4 regions of the Rummeliibacillus sp. JY-2-4R genome follow, and region 4 is predicted to be linked to each of the others. Evidence: riboswitches for the same ligand, from Rfam matches in the RefSeq annotation. Region 4 holds a riboswitch; each other region holds the start of a gene.

Region 1 (4,832 bases), 1.3 Mb from region 4:
TTTTCCATCCGTAAATGTACTTCTGCATAATGCTTTAGTGGTTCAAAATGTCCGTACCCAGTTATTGTGTTATTGATTGTTTCCTGATATAAAATTTGCGGGTTTTCAAAATGTACTTGAATTCCAAATCTTTCTTTTACTACTTCAACAAGCACTTCAAGTTGTATTACCCCCATGACATGTACATAAATTTCTTGGAATTTTTCGCTCCATAAAACATGTAAAGAAGGATCTTCCGCATCCAAAATTTTAAAATTTGAAAGGACATCTTTTATATGCTCCGTGCCTTCATTGACAACTTTTGATTGTAAAGTAGGTATCATTTCGAAAGATTGTTTAGCCTCAAAATCAGTTCCTCCAACTATATCTCCGATTGAGGCTTGCGTAATCCCGCAAACAGCAAAAATTTCACCGGCTTGTACTTCTTTAACCACTTCAAACTTTTTACCATTATATAATCGTATTTCAGTTACCTTTTCATTCTTTTCACCAAAACCTAATTCATCACGAACTTTCAACTTACCTGATAGGGCTTTAAGAAATGTAATTCGTTGTTTCTTATCATCATGACGAATTTTAAAAACTTTTGCTGTAAATGGTTTACTGCTATCAAAAGTAGTTTCAGTTAAAGTCATAAATTGTTCAAAAAAATCCATTATCCTAATATCTTTTAAGGCAGAGCCATCAGCACAAGGAAACGCCTTACCATTCTTTATTAATTGTTTAAATGATTTCAAGAATAGTTTTTCATCAATATTTTGTTCCAAATATTGATGAAGTAAAGTATCATCTCTTTCAGCTATAAATTCAATTAACTGCTCAGAAAGAGTGTGATCTTTTAGGTGATTTGTTATTGGAATAATATTAGGTGATAATTCTTGTTGCATTTCTCTCAATACAGCTTCAACATTAGCCCCTTCACGATCTGTTTTATTGATAAAGATAAATGTAGGTATCTTGTACTTTCGGAGTAGATGCCAGACAGTTTCAGAATGTCCTTCTACACCATCAACTGCACTTATGATAAAAATTGCATAGTCCATTACTTGAATTGCTCTTTCCATTTCTGGTGAAAAATCAACATGTCCTGGTGTATCAATAATTGTGTATGTATCTTCGCCTACAACTATACGACCTTGCTCAGCAAAAACAGTAATCCCTCTCTCACGTTCAATGGCATGATTATCTAAAAATGCATCTTTGTGATCAACTCTTCCCCTTTCTTTTATACTTTTTGTATGGTAAAGCAATTGCTCAGAAAATGTGGTTTTCCCGGCATCTACATGAGCTAATACGCCAATCGTTTTAAACATTAAAATTCCCTCTTTTCTAACATCCATTTTCATTATTATAGCAAACCATTTTTAAACCTTAATGGATGGAAGGATAAAAATAAACCGCTGCGATTAGTTAATACTTCGCAGCGGCTATAAATTATTAATTTACTATTCCCATTCATATGGTGTTTCTTGGTATACATAGTAATTCAACCAGTTTGAAAATAGTAGATGTGTATGTGAGCGCCAAGTGTTCAATGGCGCGTTTGTCGGATTATCATTTGGAAAATAATGTTTTGGAACTGCAATGTCAATTCCTTTTGCAACATCTCTCTCATATTCTTCTTTCAAAGTATCTGCATCATATTCTAAATGACCTGTAACCATGATTAACTTTTCATCATTAGATATAGCAATAAATAATCCAGCTTCATCTGAGGCAGATAATACAGTTAAATCTGGATGTGCTTCAACTTCTTCAAGTGAAACAGATGTGTGACGAGAATGGGGTGCTGTAAATACATCATTAAATCCTCTTAATAATTTAACTGTAGAATCATACACATTATGTCGGAAAATACCAGAGCATTTTTCTTTTAATGGGAATTTTCCAATCCCAAAGTGATGATAAAGTGCAGCCTGTGCCCCCCAACAAATATGTAATACAGAAGTTACATTTGTTTTTGACCAATCCATAATATCTTTTATCTCGTCCCAAAAATCAACTTCTTCAAATTCCATTAATTCAATTGGAGCACCTGTAATGATAAGACCATCAAACTTACGGTGCTTCACTTCTTCATATGTTGAATAAAAAGTTTCTAAATGAGATTTACTTACATTTTTTGATTCATGAGTAGCTGTGTTTAAAAACGTAACATTTGTTTGTAATGGTGTATTTCCTAATAATCTAAGAAGTTGTAATTCTGTTTTCTCTTTTTGTGGCATCAAATTTAAGATGGCAATATTTAATGGACGAATATTTTGACTTTTGGATCGATCTTCTTCCATAACGAATATTTTTTCTTTCTTTAATAGCTCTGTTGCAGGCAAATTTTTAGGAATATTAATTGGCAATTTTAAACGCTCCTTTTCAAAGTTAAATAAAAGACCTCTTTTCTATGATAAGAAAAGAGGTTTTGAAATTCTGCTCGATTCTTATCTTCCAAGACAATTGTCTTGTAGGACTTAGCACCTTTCTGTAAGACAGAGGTTGCTGAAGCTTCATAGGGCCATTTCCCTCAGCTTCTCTTGATAAGAGTTATGTAATTAATGTAATCCTAACATGAAAAATTTATTATTGCAAACTTTTCTGAAAATTATTTTACCTTCTAAAACATTGATATATAAAGGATATTAAACCCATTCTTTTAGTAAGATTTAAGAATACACACACAATTTAAGTACTAATTCTAATATCCCTATTCTACACATAAAATTAGTATTATAATAGTTTGTATTATGTGTTTTACTATTTTATATTTAATTTTTAACTGTTATATAATAGTTAACTATGGTAAAATATTTGATAGTTTTTATATTCAATTAAGGAGTGCTTACTAGTGAAAATCGAACGATCAAAGAAAATGGCAATGTTCCCAAAAGCAATATTTGGAGATTTAAAAGCCGCCGCTAATCGTAAAGCAGCTACTGGGACGAAGCTAATCGATTTAAGTCTTGGTAGCCCCGATTTACCACCTGACGAAAGGGTTCGGATGGAACTTTCTAAACAAGCAGCGTTATCAACTTCATACGGATACACATTAAGTGGTACTAAAAAATTCTATCAAGCTGTTGCAGATTATTATAAACGTCGTAGTAATGTAGATTTAGATCCTGACACAGAAATTATCCAAACAATGGGGTCTCAAGAAGGGTTAGTACACGTACCAATAGCATTTTGTAATCCCGGAGATTATATATTAACTACAAATCCAGCGTATGTTGCATATGATGCCGGAATTCACTTAGCAGAAGCGATTCCCTATTATATGCCTTTGTTAGAAGAAAACGGTTTTTTACCTAATTTAGATGCTATACCTGTAGAAATTGCTGAAAAGGCGAAAATGATGATATTAAATTTACCAGGCAACCCAGTTCCTGCAATGCCTTCTGAAGAATTCTTTAAAAAGGTTGTTGCATTCGCAAAAAAATACAATATTATTGTGCTTCATGATGCAGCGTACTCAGAATTTTACTTTGATGATGGTAAACCTATGAGTTTCTTATCTACTCCTGGGGCTAAAGAAGTCGGAATGGAAATCAACTCTCTTTCAAAAAGTTTTAGCTTAGCTGGAGCGCGAATTGCGTATATTACTGGCAATGCTGAAATGATTTCAATTATTCAAGAACTAAAATCCAATCTCGATTATGGAATATACTGCCCAATTCAAGATGCTGCATGTGTCGCTTTAGACAATGCAGAAGAAATTACAGATCGATTACGTTCTGTTTTTACTAAACGTCATCGTATTTTAATAGATGGTTTAGAAAAAATCGGCTGGAATGTGACGCCGTCTAAAGGTGGTATGTTCGTTTGGGCAAAATACCCAAATCAAGAATTGAATGATATCGAATTTGTTTATGAAGCAATTGATCAAACAGGAGTTGTAATGGTACCAGGTTCAATCTTTGGTGATGCTGGCAAAAACTATGTTCGTGTTGCATTAGTACAAGATGAATCACTATTGGCTGAAGCAATCGAACGTTTGGGAAAGCTTACTAAAGTAGAGGCTTAATAAAGAAAAGACATTAAAAAGCCTAGGTTTTGTTATTTTAACAAACTTAGGCTTTTTTTGTTGTTTCGGTTTTCTAAAAGTGTACATTTTATATTTAAATTAATAGTGTATCTGTTAAATTTACTCGTTTTATACATCAACTCTAAAATGAAATTAATATTAACATCTGTGCTTAAGTGGATGATTGATTTCTATAAATTTATTCACTTTTAAGTAGCTTTATTTTGGTTATCTTAAAATTTGTACAGGTAAATAAAGTATTTTGGAATAATAAAAGTGCTTACCAATAAGAAAAAAGTTACCCGTTCCTTTTTCTTATTGGAAGCACTTAAAATGGTTATTTTCTTGTGAATGGCGATTCTCGAGAGCGCTTTAATTCACTGATGTTATTTCGTAGTTGTTGTTACAGGAATTGAAGCTTGAATAATTTCAACTGCCTCATCAATCTCAGCTAAACTTACTGTTAATGGTGGTAAAACACGGACTACATTTTGTCCTGCTGCAACTAATAATAATCCGTTCTCTTCTGCAGCTTCTACAACTAATGAAGAATTTTCGCAAGTAAACCCTTGCAATAATCCCATTCCTCGAACTTCAACAGTTGAAGGAAGTGATTCTTTTAATTTTTCTGTTAAATATTGAGCTTTTTTCTGAACCTTTTCTAAAAATTCAGGATCGAAAACTTCATTTACAACAGTAGTTGCTACTGCCATAGCTAATGGATTTCCACCAAATGTAGTGCCATGTGTTCCTGGTCCAAAGCTATCGTAAAGTTCCGCGGTTCCTAGCATTGCTCCAACTGGAAAACCGCCAGCTA
Region 2 (4,832 bases), 1.2 Mb from region 4:
TTTCAGCTAATGCAGGTTTACCTGTACTTTCTCCAACGAAGGTAAGGCGAGTAACGCTCCCTGTTACATTTAGTTGTTCGATTAATGAACTGGATAAGTTACGCTGTGAAATAGTGTTTAAGAATTTTTTTGTAGTAGGTTGTTGTGGATTCGTGAATAAGTCAATCGTAGATCCTTGTTCAACAATATGGCCACTTTCTAATACATACACATAATCGCAAACTTTTTGAATAACGTTCATTTCATGAGTAATGAGTAAAATTGTAATCCCAAATTCCTTATTAATCTTAAGTAAAAGATCGAGAATGGAATCTGTTGTTTCTGGGTCAAGAGCACTTGTCGCCTCATCACTTAGTAAAATTTCAGGTTCCTGAGATAATGCTCTAGCAATAGCAACACGCTGCTTTTGACCACCAGATAATTGAGCTGGATAGTTATTTGCTTTGTCTTCCAAATTGACAATTTTTAAATACTTGTCAACCCGCTTTTTAACTTCTTTTTTATCAAAGCCTAATAGTTTAAGTGGAAGTGCAATATTGTCATAAACCGTAGCTGTTTTTAACAAATTAAACCCTTGGAAAATCATACCGATTTTTGTTCGGACTGTACGGAGATTCTGAGGCGAGAGATTAGTAATTTTTTCGTTGTCTATGTATATATCACCGTTTGTTGGCTTTTCAAGTAAGTTTACGCAGCGAATAAGTGTACTTTTCCCAGCGCCACTATAACCAATTACACCGTGAATTTCTCCTTTTTTGACATCAATATTGACATCATCTACTGCAGTAATCGTTTTATTATTAACGGTAAATTTCTTTGTAACATGCTCTAATTTAATCATCATATTACTCCTTTTTAAGGAGATTGCCACCGCCAAAGATGGCAATCTATTCTAATTAACTTCTACCAAGAAGGGATAAGAGAGCCTTCATATTTCTCTTCTATGAATTTCTTTATTTCGTCAGAATGATAAGCTTTCACGAATTTCTTAATAGTTGGGTCGTTTTTGTTTTCTTTACGTACAACAATTTGATTTGCATAAATTGAATCAGCACCTTCAACCAAGATGGCGTCTTTTTTAGGGTTTAGACCTGCTTCTAAAGCAAAGTTTGTATTAATTGCTGCTGCTGCAACTTCAGATAATTGTTTTGGAATTTGTGCAGCTTCTAGTTCGATAAATTTATAATTCTTTTTGTTTTCATCAATATCATAGATTGTTGGAAGATCGCTTCCCGTATCTTTTAATGTGATAAATCCTTCTTTTGCTAAAATCTCTAATGCGCGAGAGCCATTTGTTGGATCGTTCGGAATAGCTATTTTTGAACCATTTGGAATCTCATCAAAGTTCTTGTATTTTTTAGAGTAGATACCCATTGGACTTAAGATGGTTTTGCCAACAGCGACAAGATCGTCACCTTTGTCTTTGTTATATTGTTTTAAGTACGGAACATGTTGGAAGCTGTTTGCATCTAAGCTACCTTCGCTCAATGCTGTGTTTGGTAATACATAATCTGAGAATACTTTTAACTCGATATCTAATCCTTCTTTTTTAGCAATTTCAGCTACTTTTTCCGCGATTTCTTCATGAGGTCCTGCTGTCACACCAATTACCAATTTCTTGGTATTTAATGCAGCAGTTTTACTGTCTTCTGTTTTTTCGCTATTGCCACAAGCACTAACAATCGCTACAAGTAATAATAAGATCAATGCGAAACTAAATTTTTTCATTTGATTTCCTCCCTTTAATTTAAAGAATTTAAAAAAAGCCCCCCTTTTTAATAGCAAGAGGGGCTTCATCTTTTGGAGTTCGCCTCTCTTATCTATCAAAACGTTTTGCACGTCTTGCAGGATTTAGCACCTTTCCATGATTGAGAAGGTTGCCGAGCTTCATAGGGCCAGTCCCTCAGCTACTCTTAATAAGAGGTTTTTATTTAATTAAAAACTTTATGATAATTCAATCTACAGCAAAAATTCAGTATAGTCAATGATTTTTTGTATAATTCCACCTAGAATAGTAGGGATTTTAAATGCCTTTTTGTAGGGAATGCGGATATTTGCTGGTTTAAATGAATTTATTAAACTAAATGTTTTAATGGTTTTGCTATTATTAATTGTTTACTTGCTGTTACTCATTACAAAATTTTAATAAATATCTAGTAAAATTATATTATTCACTAGTATTTAACTAGGAATTATAAGAATTAATATTGACTTTTCATTTTCAGGCAATTACAATAAATTACAAGAAAAGGGGATTCGATTAAATTATTTAATAGTAACCTATTGTAAAGGGGAGAAATTTGTATGACTCAAAAGTTAAACGAGGATTCAGAACAAATTAGAGCCATTATTAAAGCGGTCCAAGGATTACAATTTGGTGAAGTGCATATAACGATTCAAGATGGAATCATCGTACAAATAAATCGTATTGAAAAACAAAGATTTAACAAATCAAAATCAAAATAGCACATGCCAGTTGGCTGGAAAACTTGAGCCACATAATCCGAATCAAAGAACTACATTTCTTTGATTGGGGTTATGTGGCTTTTTTCGACGTGTGAGTGGTAAAAAGGATTATATATCTGAAATAGTAAAGGTGTGAATCATACTAAAAAAGCTTGATCCACACACCATTTGTTTGATTTTTTATCGTCTAAATTATTGTTTTACAATGCTTAACTCTTTTGCATGTTTTACTTCAGTTATGCCTGCCATAGATAGAGTGACTTCTGTTTCTTTTAGAATTGTAGAGAAAACACGTTTGACCCCTTCTTCTCCAGCGATTGCTAGTCCGTAGACAAAGGGACGACCGATTAGGACGGCATTTGCTCCAAGTGCTAAAGCTTTCACTACATCGGTTCCTCGCCGAATACCACTATCAAATAATACAGGGATTTGTCCATTTATCGCTTCTACGATTGCTGGAAGTGCATCGATACTTGGAATCACACCATCCAATTGACGACCTCCATGATTGGAAACAATAATCCCATCTACACCATTTTCTAAAGCAAGTTTTGCATCTTCTGGATGAAGTATGCCTTTTATTAATACAGGTAATGTCGTTCGTTTCTTTAGTTCTTTGATATTTGCCCATTGTAGTGTCGGATGATGCAGGTTTGCAAGTATTCCTTCGATAATAGAGTTTAAATCATTGTTTGGTATTGATTTCAGAAAAGCTGGGTCGGTTGCCCAATTTCCTTTCCCATACCCTTCGCTAATAGGAGAGAACTGGTTACGCATATCAGTCTCGCGCCAACCAAGCATCATCGTATCAATCGTTAATACAATTGCTTCGTAGCCTGCTTGTTCTGCGCGTTTTACCATACTATAAGAAATCTCTGGATCACAAGGTGCCCAATATAATTGGAACCATTTAGATGAGTCAGGAGCAGCTGATGCAATTTCTTCAATGGAGTAACTTGAGACAGTACTTTGAATATAAGGTATGTTTAAATCCTTCAATGCACGTGCAACTGCTAACTCGCCTTCTGGTGAAATCATTTGTAATACGCCTACCGGAGCTGCTAACAAAGGGGTAGGATATTCTTTGCCAAATAACTCAATCGATGTATCCAACTTTGAAACGTCTTTTAAATAGCGAGGAATGATGGAATACTTCTGGAAAGCACTTTGGTTTTGGTGTAATGTTTGTTCGCCGCCAGCACCGGAGCGAACATATCCATATTGATTCTTAGGTAAGACGCTAGCTGCAGCTCGTTCTAGTTCAACAAACGAAATAGGAAATGTATCGTCTGGTGAAAGATCTTTGACTAGTAAATCCACATTTGTTGGATTTGTAGGTTGAGCCATTAAACTTGCCTCCTTGATATTTAGTTTTTTGCTAGTTCTTTGAATAGATTCAGCTTTTCAATTCTTTTAACAGCCTCCACTAGTCGCTCTTCATCTACTAATAAGCCAATCCGAATATATCCTTCGCCATGCTCTCCAAAGCCATTTCCAGCAGCTACTGCTACATCTGCTTTTTCCAATAGAAGGTCTGCAAATTGTTGACTTGTAAATCCTTCTGGTACAGGAAGCCAAGCAAAGAAGGATCCTTTTGGTGCTGTTACAGGCCAACCGATATTTTGACATGCGTTAATTAATGCATTTCTGCGACTTTCATACATATCAACTTGTCTTGAGACACAAGATTGGTCGCCAGTTAACGCTTCCACTGCAGCTTGTTGTACGGCAGGGAATAGACTAACGAAAAGGTGATCTTGTATTAAGTTTAGTGCTTCAATCATTTGAGCATTACCAACCGCAAAACCTACGCGCCAACCTGCCATATTATAGGTTTTGGATAATGTGTAAACTTCAACCCCGACTTCTTTAGCACCTTCTAATTGCAAGAAGCTAACGGGTTTTTTGCCTTCAAAGCCAATGGCACCATAAGCAAAGTCTTGAAGGACAGCGATATTATTCTCTTTCGCTAGTTTGATTGTTTCTTCGTAGAATTCTTTGGTAGCAACGCCACCTGTTGGATTGTTAGGATAGTTTAAATACATTAACTTGGCTCTTTTTTTGATGTCTTCAGAAAGCAAACTGTAATTTGGAAGGAAGTCATTTTCAGCTAAAAGTGGCATTGTTTCAAATTGAACGTCTGCTAATGTCACACCTGATAAATAATCTGGGTAGCCAGGGTCTGGCAGTAGCATCGTATCACCAGGATTTAGAATTCCAATTGGTAGTTCAACGAGGCCTGCTTTGGCACCGAAAAGAATTGAAACTTCTGTATCTGGATTGATGTACACACCGTATTCGCGTTTATAAAATGTGCTAACTGCTTTTTTTAGTTCAGGTATTCCACGAAAAGGTGAATATCTATG
Region 3 (4,832 bases), 1.8 Mb from region 4:
CGAGGGCTCTTTGATAAGCTTCTGTTGTAACACAAAATCCTTCTGGTACATGTATACCATGAATCTTAGATAGTTCTCCTAATCTCAACCCTTTTCCTCCGACAGACAAAAGTTGTGTATTATCGATTTCTTGAAACTCTAGTACATATGGATTCATTTTACCCCTCCTATTTATCGATCAAGGCATATAACAAAAATTACTCTTCTAATTAATCTAATTACACTTAAATGTATCGCCGAAGCAACTTCACTTGATTAATACTAGCAGTTCCATAAATAAAAAACAGACTAAAAATGGTGGGTTAATAATGGTATAATTAAATTAGGGAATAGGACAGTTACTGATTGTTTTCGTAACTGTCCTTTTTTGTTTAACAAATTGTTTGAACTATCTTACCACGCAATAGTGAATACGTAACAAATTGGGAGTAAAAAGACGGGACTGGGAGTTGGAATTCGAAAACAGTTGTTCCGACAATCTCAAGCGAGTTGGATGTGACCTGGAGAGTGATTCCAAATCCTGATGAACAAGGTACTGACCCTCGTAAAAATAAATTTGGTTTCTTTTGAAAAGCCCTAAACAGCCCATAGAATACTATAAATATTGGATATGAATAGGTTGAATAATATTCAAACAATGTAAATATCAAAGTTATCTAAGAACAGTTAGGACAAAAAAATATACGCAAAACGCTAGATACTTATTCTCATATTGATATACGTCAAAAAGAACAAGCAACGCAATTATTTAATGAATTAAACCAATAAAAAAGCGACCAATAATAACCACTTTTTTGAAAATGGTCACTTTTGGTCACTTGTTAAATATTGTAAACTAACAAACCCTTGATACGCCTAGTCTTGAATAGCCGCTTCAAGTGCCACAACAATCATGTCATTGAATGTAGTTTGGCGTTCTTCTGAAGTTGTTGCTTCACCTGTAATTAGGTGGTCACTTACTGTTAATACAGATAGTGCTTGGCGGTTGAATTTAGCTGCCAATGTGTAAAGTGCTGCTGATTCCATTTCAACTGCAAGTACACCGTAGTCTGCTAATTTTTCGTTTTGGTTGTCTTCACCGTAGAATAAGTCTGCTGTGTAGATATTACCTACACGAAGGTTTAGTCCTGCTGCTTCCCCTGCTTTATACGCTTTACGTAATAAATCGAAGTCAGCTGTTGGTGCATAGTCGATTCCTTTGAAGATAATTTCGTTCATTTTAGAGTCAGTTGTAGCAGATTGAGCTAAAATGACATCGCGTACTTTTACATCACGTTTTAATGCACCGCAAGTGCCTACACGAATTAGTTTTTGGCAACCGTATTCTTGCATAAGTTCTGTTGTATAGATGGCAATTGATGGTACACCCATACCCGTACCTTGTACAGAGATACGTTTTCCTTTATATGTACCTGTGTATCCGAACATATTACGAACTTCATTATATTGAGTTACATCTTCAAGAAATGTTTCAGCAATATATTTTGCACGTAATGGATCTCCTGGTAATAATACGATTTCAGCAATATCGCCTTGTTTTGCGTTAATATGAATGCTCATACTTTGTCTCCTTTTCAAATCAATTCGTTATTTAATTTAGTCATTATCAATATAATGCTTCAACTATTGTATCAATAAAGTCTGACCTCTGACAAATATTACTCTGCATATTTTTCTTCATATAATTGCCAAAGTTCATCAAATACTACTGCACTCATATCATGATCCGCCTTTTCTTCGATATATCGAGAAAGTGTATGAAAATCCTCTTCTTGTTTTGGAAATCCATGATCATTGAAGGCTGCTTCTGCAAAATCAGCCTTTGCATCATTTTTTCCACCTCTATAAGTTAATACAAATTGATAAAATGATTGTTTCATATCGTTTTCCTACCTTTTGTCTACATTTATTATTCATATCCAATTTTCTTAATATAAAACATTTTAAATAAAAATTTTAAAAATCGCTGTTAATTTTCAATTTATATGATTATAGCACGTTAGATATTATCAATCTTCACTTATACTATTTGTCTTAAGATTTTTTAGTATATTTCATAATCCTATTGCATAGCTTTGAGTAAAGTGTTAATATTTCATTAATTGGAAGTTTTCATACAATTGAATTTATATTCTTATCCAGAGAGATGGAGGGACTTGGCCCTGTGAAATCTCAGCAACCACCATTATTGGTAAGGTGCTAATTCCACGTAGATGTAAGTCTAACAGATAAGAAGAACGACTTTCGTTTTTCAAGGTCCTCTTCTTCAGAGGGCCTTTTATTTTTAAGTAAAAAGGATGATGAAGATGACAGAACAGCATATTTCAACTCGATTAGCACAAATTGGCACACATACAGATCCAAAAACAGGTTCTATTAATACACCGATTTATTTATCAACAGCATATCGCCATGCAGGTCTTGGACAATCAACGGGATATGATTATACTCGTTCAAAAAATCCAACTCGATCGATATTAGAAAGTGGAATTGCCGATTTAGAAGGTGGAGATGCTGGTTTTGCCTGTAGTAGCGGGATGGCAGCAATCCAATTGGTGCTTTCCCTATTCAAAACGGGTGATGAAATTATCTATACGGATGATATTTATGGTGGTACATATCGTCTTGCAAATCAATATCAAGAACAATATGGTATTAAAGCTCACTTCACACCATTCCAATCTGTTGAAGAAGTAGAGGCAATCATTAACGAAAATACGAAGGCATTATTTATCGAATCTCCTACCAATCCCTTAATGCTAACAATAAATCTTGCTCCATTTGCTGAGCTTGCTAAAAAGCATAACCTACTATTTATAGTTGATAACACATTCCTTACTCCATATTATCAACACCCAATAGAGCTTGGCGCTGATATCGTCCTTCATAGTGCGACTAAGTATATTGGTGGTCATAATGATGTTCTAGCAGGGCTCGTCGTTTCCAAAGGTGAAGAACTATCTGAGAAGCTTCTTTATAATCACAATGCAGCAGGGGCAACTCTTGGACCAATTGATTGCTGGTTACTGCTACGTGGTCTTAAAACTTTACATCTTCGTATGAAACAACATACAGAAAACGCCAAGAAAATTGTTGAGTTTCTAGAACAAGAATCACTTGTGAAAGATGTATTGTATGCAGGACTTGGTGGTATGGTTTCCTTCCGCTTACAAAAAGAAGAATGGGTTGCACCTTTCCTTCAAAATTTACAATTAATCGCATATGCTGAAAGTTTAGGCGGTGTGGAAAGCTTTATCACATACCCTGCTACTCAAACACATGCAGATATTCCTGAAGAAGAACGAATTGCACGTGGTGTAGATAATACATTATTACGGTTTTCCGTTGGTATTGAAGAAGCAGAAGACATTATCGCAGACTTGCAACGTGTTTTTACAACAATTAATGATGAGGTGACAATACATGACGCAAACTAAACAATCTATCGAAACTAGCTTAATTACTGCTTCAACAAGAGGCGATTATGAACAAAAAACTGGCGCAGTAAATGTGCCAATCTATCTTTCTTCTACCTTTGACCAAGAGCATTTTGACTCTTTTGGTCCGTATGACTACAGTCGTTCTGGTAACCCTACTCGTGATGCGTTGGAAAAAACAATTGCAGAGCTTGAAGGTGGGACAAGAGGATTTGCCTTTTCATCTGGGATTGCAGCCATTGCCTCAGCCCTATTAACTTTAAATACAGGTGATCATATCGTTGTGACAAATGAAGTATACGGTGGAACGTACCGTTTTGTTACACAAGTATTAACAAAGTATGGCATCACGCATACATTTGCTGATTTTACGAATTTACAAGAAGTGGAAGAAGCAATTCAACCAAATACGAAAGTGTTATATGCAGAAACACCTGCAAATCCATTGCTTGGCATAACTAATATTCGTGGAATTGTTTCTATCGCTAAAAAACATGAATTACTTACATTTGTTGATAATACTTTCATGACACCACTTTATCAACGCCCATTAGATTTAGGAGTAGATGTAGTACTTCATAGTGCAACTAAATTTTTAGGTGGCCATAGTGATATTATCGCTGGACTTGCGGTGACAAAAGACGAAGAGTTAGGAAAACAAATCTACTTTATGCAAAATTCAATGGGTGCTATTCTAGGTGCACACGATTCCTTCTCATTAATCCAAGGAATCAAAACATTAAACGCACGCTTAGCACAATCTTCACAATCTGCATTGAAAATCGCCTCATATTTGGATGAGCATGAGCTTGTAGAACACGTTTATTATCCTGGTTTAATAGATCACCCAGGCTATGAAATCCACGCAAGCCAATCATCAAGTGCAGGGGCTGTGTTATCCTTTACATTACCAACTCGTGAATTGACAAAAGCCTTTGTAGAACATGTACAGATTCCAATTTTCGCTGTAAGTCTTGGTGGAGTTGAGTCGATTCTTTCATATCCTGTTACGATGAGCCATGCGGCAATTCCAAAAGAAGAACGTGATAAACGAGGTATTACAGAAGGACTTTTACGTTTCTCAGTGGGATTAGAAAATGTGGATGATTTGATTGCTGACTTTGAACAAGCATTTGAAACAGCTAAAGCTTTGACTTCAGTTCATAAATAAATAAATAAATAGTAAGCCTTAGTAACACAAACCTATGATAAGTTTGTGTTACTTTTTATTTTGATTAACACTCTCTAAAATATCAACGGGATTTGTTGGGATTTGTTTTGTCCTGTTTTCTTTAGATTGGAAAGAATTAGACCCTCGAATTCCACTACAGGTGGAGGCCATTAGGTACCCTTAGAACATATTTTGTTTTACCTAAAAATTAAAAAGCATGAGTT
Region 4 (4,832 bases):
ATGTAAGAATACGACCTTGGTCAGATACAGAGCTACTAATTAAAATTGTTGCTCCGTCTGGAAGTTCTTTTAGAGATTTATATTTTTTAGAATAGACACCGATTGGTTCGATATGGATTCCACCTGCACTAACAAAATCATAACCATTATCTTTAATTTGTTGGTCTAGGTATGGAATAGTTTGGAAATAGTTTGCATCTATATCGCCTGAATCAAGATCTTTGTTTGGTAAAATATAATCTTGGTATTTTTGGATATCTAGTTCTACCCCTTCTTTTTCAAGAATAGGTTTTGCTTTTTCTAAGATTTCTGCGTGAGGTACATTAGAAGCACCTACTACTAACTTAGTTTCTTTTGAATCACCAGATGATGCTTTATCATTGCTTCCGCATGCTGCTAGACTTAGCGCTAGTGATGCTGTTAGAATTCCTGCTACAATTTTCTTCATGTTCTTTTCCCCTTTTCTTTATACATTTCATTATGTTAACGTAATTTACGTTTGAACCAAATTATCTTTTATCTGTTTTTGCTGTGATAAAGTCACCGATAAATTGAATGATAAAAACGATAACTAACACAAGTACCGTAGCGACAAATGTGACATCATTACGACTACGTTGGAAACCATCCATAAACGCTAAGTTCCCTAAGCCACCTGCACCGATGACACCTGCCATCGCTGTATAACCGACTAATGCTACAGCTGTTACGGTAATTCCAGAAATAAGTGCTGGAAGGGATTCTGGTATTAAAACCTTCCAAATGATTGTCCAAGTTTTTGCACCCATAGAGCGTGCTGCTTCAATGACACCTTTATCGATTTCACGTAAAGCAATAAGAACCATTCGTGCATAGAATGGTGCAGCACCAATGATTAATGCAGGCATAGCTGCATTTGCTCCACGAATTGTACCTAATAAGAATTTAGTAAATGGAATTAACAGAATAACTAAAATGATAAATGGAATGGATCTGAATATATTCACAACTGAACCAGTTAATAAGTTAGCTAGCTTGTTCGCCCAAAGTTGTGTAGGACTTGTAAGGAATAATATAATCCCTAAGACGATTCCAATAATAAAAGTTAGAATTGTTGAAACAGCTGTCATATATAAAGTTTCTCTTGTGGCTTCCCACATAAGTTCCCAATCGACATTCGGAAAGAGATCGTTAAGCATGACTGATCACCTCCGTTTTAATTCCTAGTTCATCTAAGTAATGAATTGCTTTTGTTGTATTCTCGTTGCTCCCGATGATGCGCACAATTAATGTTCCATATGGTCCACTCTTCGTAGGAGAAATATTACCGTGTACAATGTTAACATCAACATTAAATTCACGAATCAAATGTGAAATCACAGGTTGTTCTGTCTTTGCTCCAACAAAAAATAATTTGATCAATTGATCGTTCGGATAATTTTCAAGCATTTGAGAAATAGATTCTTTGTGACCTGCTGTTTCTGTCACTTGAGATACGAATTTCTTCGTCACGTCTGCTTGCGGAGATTGGAAAACTTCAAGAACGTTTCCTTGTTCTACTACTTTTCCCGATTCCATTACTGCCACACGATGACAAATTTTGCGAATAACATGCATTTCATGAGTGATTAACACAATGGTTAGTCCCAGTTTTTCATTAATACTCACAAGTAAATCTAATATTGCATCCGTTGTTTCCGGGTCTAGTGCTGAAGTTGCTTCATCACATAGTAGAACTTCTGGGTTATTAGCTAGCGCACGAGCAATCCCTACGCGTTGCTTTTGTCCCCCTGATAATTGGGAAGGATAGGCTTTTTCTCTTCCTTTTAATCCAACCAACTCTACTAGTTCAAGCACTTTCTTTTCACGTTCCGCTTTACTAATGCCCGCAATCTCTAATGGGAAAGCAATATTTTCTTCCACTGTTCTTGACCAAAGTAAGTTGAAATGTTGGAAAATCATACTGATTTTATGGCGAGCATTTCGTAATTCTTTTCCTTTAATTGCTGAAATGTTCTGCCCATTTACGGTAACGGTACCTGAAGTAGGCTTTTCTAAACCGTTAAGTAAACGAATCATTGTACTTTTACCAGCACCACTATAACCGATAATGCCAAAAATCTCACCATCATTTATTGATAAATTAACATCATTAACTGCAGTTAGAGATCCATTAGCGGTTTTGTATTTTTTTACTACATTTTTAAGTTGAATCATAATATTCAAAACCACCTTTTGTAAAATAAAGCTAAAAATAAATAAGACCTTTCTGCAAGATTAACAGAAAGGTCTAACGTACGTTTTATACGATAACCGTTCTCTCATCTTCCAAAGCATTTGACTTTGCGTGAATTGGCACCGTGTCACATTGTGACGGTTGCCGGGCTTCATAGGGCACTTCCCTCCACCTCTCTGAATAAGAGTTACGTAAATATTTATTTAATTATGTTTGATACTTTACCACTATATGATTATATCGTCAATCCTTTTTATGAAATTTTTCATATAAATACGACACGGATTGAAAAGCATAGATTTTATCGCGAACCTTACCATTCTCGGCAATCAGTAAGCATGGGACGCTTTCCACCTGATAATCATATGCGATTTGTTCGACAAAATTTAAATTTGCTTTACCTATTTTGATGTCTGGAAATGTTTGATCGATTACCTCCATCATTTTAGAAGCGACCATACATGTACCGCACATAGGAGTATATAAATAAAATGCACATAATGACTCGCTTTCCTTCATATGCTCCCATTGTTCTATTGTCCATTCTTGCATTGTCCGTCATTCCTATTCTAAAAGAAAACTTGCATGTATTTTAAAATCTGCAGCTAATAATATTCTAGCCAAAAATTTTCTTGGTGTCGCCTCTACTTGCTTATATAAAGAAAGCGTACGTAAATGGTACGCCTCTGGATATTCTTTTTTCATCAAGGATCGTAAGCAATCCCCTGAATAATCTTCATCGAAAAACGTATATAAATCATACTCTTCATAAGGGTGTATGAGCTCTTCTAGTTTACTTGGACTAATGGTACCATTCGTGCAAAGAATTGGAACATCCTCTGCTAGTAGAGGTTGAATTTGCAATTTATCTTGTCTACCTTCAACAATAAGCACTTTATCCGACATGCTAATTCCTCCTTACAGTTTGATTCCGCGCTTAGCGGACAGTAAGAATCCTACTTAAGGGAAAAATGAAGCATAGGCAATGATTCTGAAAGCAAATGCCTGAATATACATAAAAACGCCAGCACAAAAGTGTGGCGCTTTAAGTAGTATAATTATTCTTCGATTAGTTTTGTGTATTGTTCAGCTGTAAGTAAGCCTTCAAATTGTGTAGAATCAGTTGGTTCTACAACAACCATCCATGCTTTTTCGTATGGAGATTCGTTAACGAATTCTGGGCTATCTTCTAAGTCTTCGTTGATTTCAACAACTTTACCTGAAATTGGTGCATATAATTCAGATACTGTTTTTACAGATTCAACACTACCGAATGGTTCATCAGCTTTGATTTCGTCGCCAACTTGTGGAAGTTCAACGAATACGATATCACCTAGTTCTGATTGTGCAAATTCTGTAATACCAATACGTACTTTACCATCTTCAGTTTTTACCCATTCATGTTCTTCTGTATAACGTAATTCTGCTGGTACGCTCATTATTAACCCTCCAAGTATGTATTTTTATACACCATAATTTTGACATATTCCTTATTCAAAAACAAGCAATTCTAAAATTATTTCCATGTATTTTCAAACTCTTTTTCATTAAAGCCAATTGTTATTTTTTGGTTGTCTGTGACAATTGGTCTTTTGATTAGCATGCCGTCTGAAGCGAGTAAAGCAATTTGTTCATCTTCGGACATTTCTTTAAGACGATCTTTTAGTTGAAGTTCACGATATTTCATCCCTGATGTGTTAAAGAATTTTTTTAGTGGTAGTCCGCTTAGTTCCCAGTATTTTCTTAATTCATCTTGTGTGGGTGTTTCTTCAACTATGTTGTGAGCGGAAAATTCGATGTTATTTTCTTTTAGCCAGGCTTGTGCTTTTTTACAAGTTGTACATTTTGGATATTGAATCATTTTGATCGTCATGTAAATACTCCTTTTAAAACGAATTTTGGTATCATTTTAATTGTATTGTGACTCTCATTTTGACGCAAGAAAACCGACCCAGAGATATAATGGCCGGTTTTGTTGGTTTATATACATGGTTTTAGAGTTATATTTTTGTTAAATGATTAGAAATTAATCTTCTTCCTACGCTTTGCTTTGTACACTGAAAATCTATTTTATTACTAATTATATTTAGGTTTGTAGTGTAGTCAGCTACGCTTTCCTGCGGGCGAGCGGTGAGTCTCCTCCTTCGTGCGGGGCCTCACCTGTCTCGCTTTTCCTAGCTAGGAGTCTTCGCTGACTACACTACAACTATTTTTGGAGTACTAATCTCCAACATAATTTCTAAAAAAAATCTAGAAATCTATAAATATCTTTAATACATTTTATGTGACTTCAATTAGCGTGCTAATCTCAATTTCCACAAATAATCACCTAAATACTGAAGTTCAACTTCTTTGCAATCAACATATACAATGATAAGAACTTTCCATATAGCAACAATATTTTTACATTTCTTCAAATGCAGCAAAAAGGTGAGCCCCCATCTTACTTCCGGGGCTCACTTTTAGTTTATACTGTATATTTTTCAGCAGCGATTAGTTTTACTGATGCTTGGCGTTTTTTGGTGATGAGATTGTTTGGTGTGTAGCGTGTTAGTTTGCGCAATGCTGATAGTAGCATGCGTGCTTCGTCACCATCTGCTGAAGCGATGATTGTTTC

The links. A riboswitch is a leader RNA that binds a small molecule or an ion and turns the genes downstream of it on or off. The one in region 4 is predicted to bind S-adenosylmethionine.
Region 1: it holds a riboswitch for S-adenosylmethionine, as region 4 does, so the genes downstream of both, metA (homoserine O-acetyltransferase MetA) here and ACWV26_RS15490 (methionine ABC transporter ATP-binding protein) in region 4, are expected to answer to the same signal.
Region 2: it holds a riboswitch for S-adenosylmethionine, as region 4 does, so the genes downstream of both, ACWV26_RS01495 (MetQ/NlpA family ABC transporter substrate-binding protein) here and ACWV26_RS15490 (methionine ABC transporter ATP-binding protein) in region 4, are expected to answer to the same signal.
Region 3: it holds a riboswitch for S-adenosylmethionine, as region 4 does, so the genes downstream of both, ACWV26_RS06325 (methionine biosynthesis PLP-dependent protein) here and ACWV26_RS15490 (methionine ABC transporter ATP-binding protein) in region 4, are expected to answer to the same signal.

Annotation. Positions count from the first base shown of each region.
Region 1 is NZ_CM132623.1:1,868,868-1,873,699, reverse strand. Features, by position in the region: gene ACWV26_RS09040 (GTP-binding protein) at 1-1,313, opposite strand, end outside; gene metA (homoserine O-acetyltransferase MetA) at 1,446-2,354, opposite strand; SAM riboswitch class I at 2,433-2,538, opposite strand; gene ACWV26_RS09030 (aminotransferase class I/II-fold pyridoxal phosphate-dependent enzyme) at 2,840-4,015, shown strand; gene ACWV26_RS09025 (acetylornithine transaminase) at 4,402-4,832, opposite strand, start outside.
Region 2 is NZ_CM132623.1:313,494-318,325, forward strand. Features, by position in the region: gene ACWV26_RS01490 (methionine ABC transporter ATP-binding protein) at 1-841, opposite strand, end outside; gene ACWV26_RS01495 (MetQ/NlpA family ABC transporter substrate-binding protein) at 904-1,728, opposite strand; SAM riboswitch class I at 1,814-1,923, opposite strand; gene ACWV26_RS01500 (YezD family protein) at 2,305-2,466, shown strand; gene ACWV26_RS01505 (alpha-hydroxy acid oxidase) at 2,659-3,813, opposite strand; gene ACWV26_RS01510 (aminotransferase class I/II-fold pyridoxal phosphate-dependent enzyme) at 3,834-4,832, opposite strand, start outside.
Region 3 is NZ_CM132623.1:1,329,463-1,334,294, reverse strand. Features, by position in the region: gene ppsA (phosphoenolpyruvate synthase) at 1-157, opposite strand, end outside; gene deoD (purine-nucleoside phosphorylase) at 856-1,560, opposite strand; gene ACWV26_RS06330 (YozE family protein) at 1,659-1,880, opposite strand; SAM riboswitch class I at 2,132-2,235, shown strand; gene ACWV26_RS06325 (methionine biosynthesis PLP-dependent protein) at 2,307-3,437, shown strand; gene ACWV26_RS06320 (aminotransferase class I/II-fold pyridoxal phosphate-dependent enzyme) at 3,424-4,608, shown strand.
Region 4 is NZ_CM132623.1:3,155,490-3,160,321, forward strand. Features, by position in the region: gene ACWV26_RS15480 (MetQ/NlpA family ABC transporter substrate-binding protein) at 1-448, opposite strand, end outside; gene ACWV26_RS15485 (methionine ABC transporter permease) at 510-1,178, opposite strand; gene ACWV26_RS15490 (methionine ABC transporter ATP-binding protein) at 1,171-2,196, opposite strand; SAM riboswitch class I at 2,298-2,402, opposite strand; gene ACWV26_RS15495 (thioredoxin family protein) at 2,459-2,767, opposite strand; gene ACWV26_RS15500 (hypothetical protein) at 2,780-3,121, opposite strand; gene gcvH (glycine cleavage system protein GcvH) at 3,274-3,654, opposite strand; gene ACWV26_RS15510 (arsenate reductase family protein) at 3,732-4,088, opposite strand; gene ACWV26_RS15515 (acyl-CoA dehydrogenase family protein) at 4,683-4,832, opposite strand, start outside.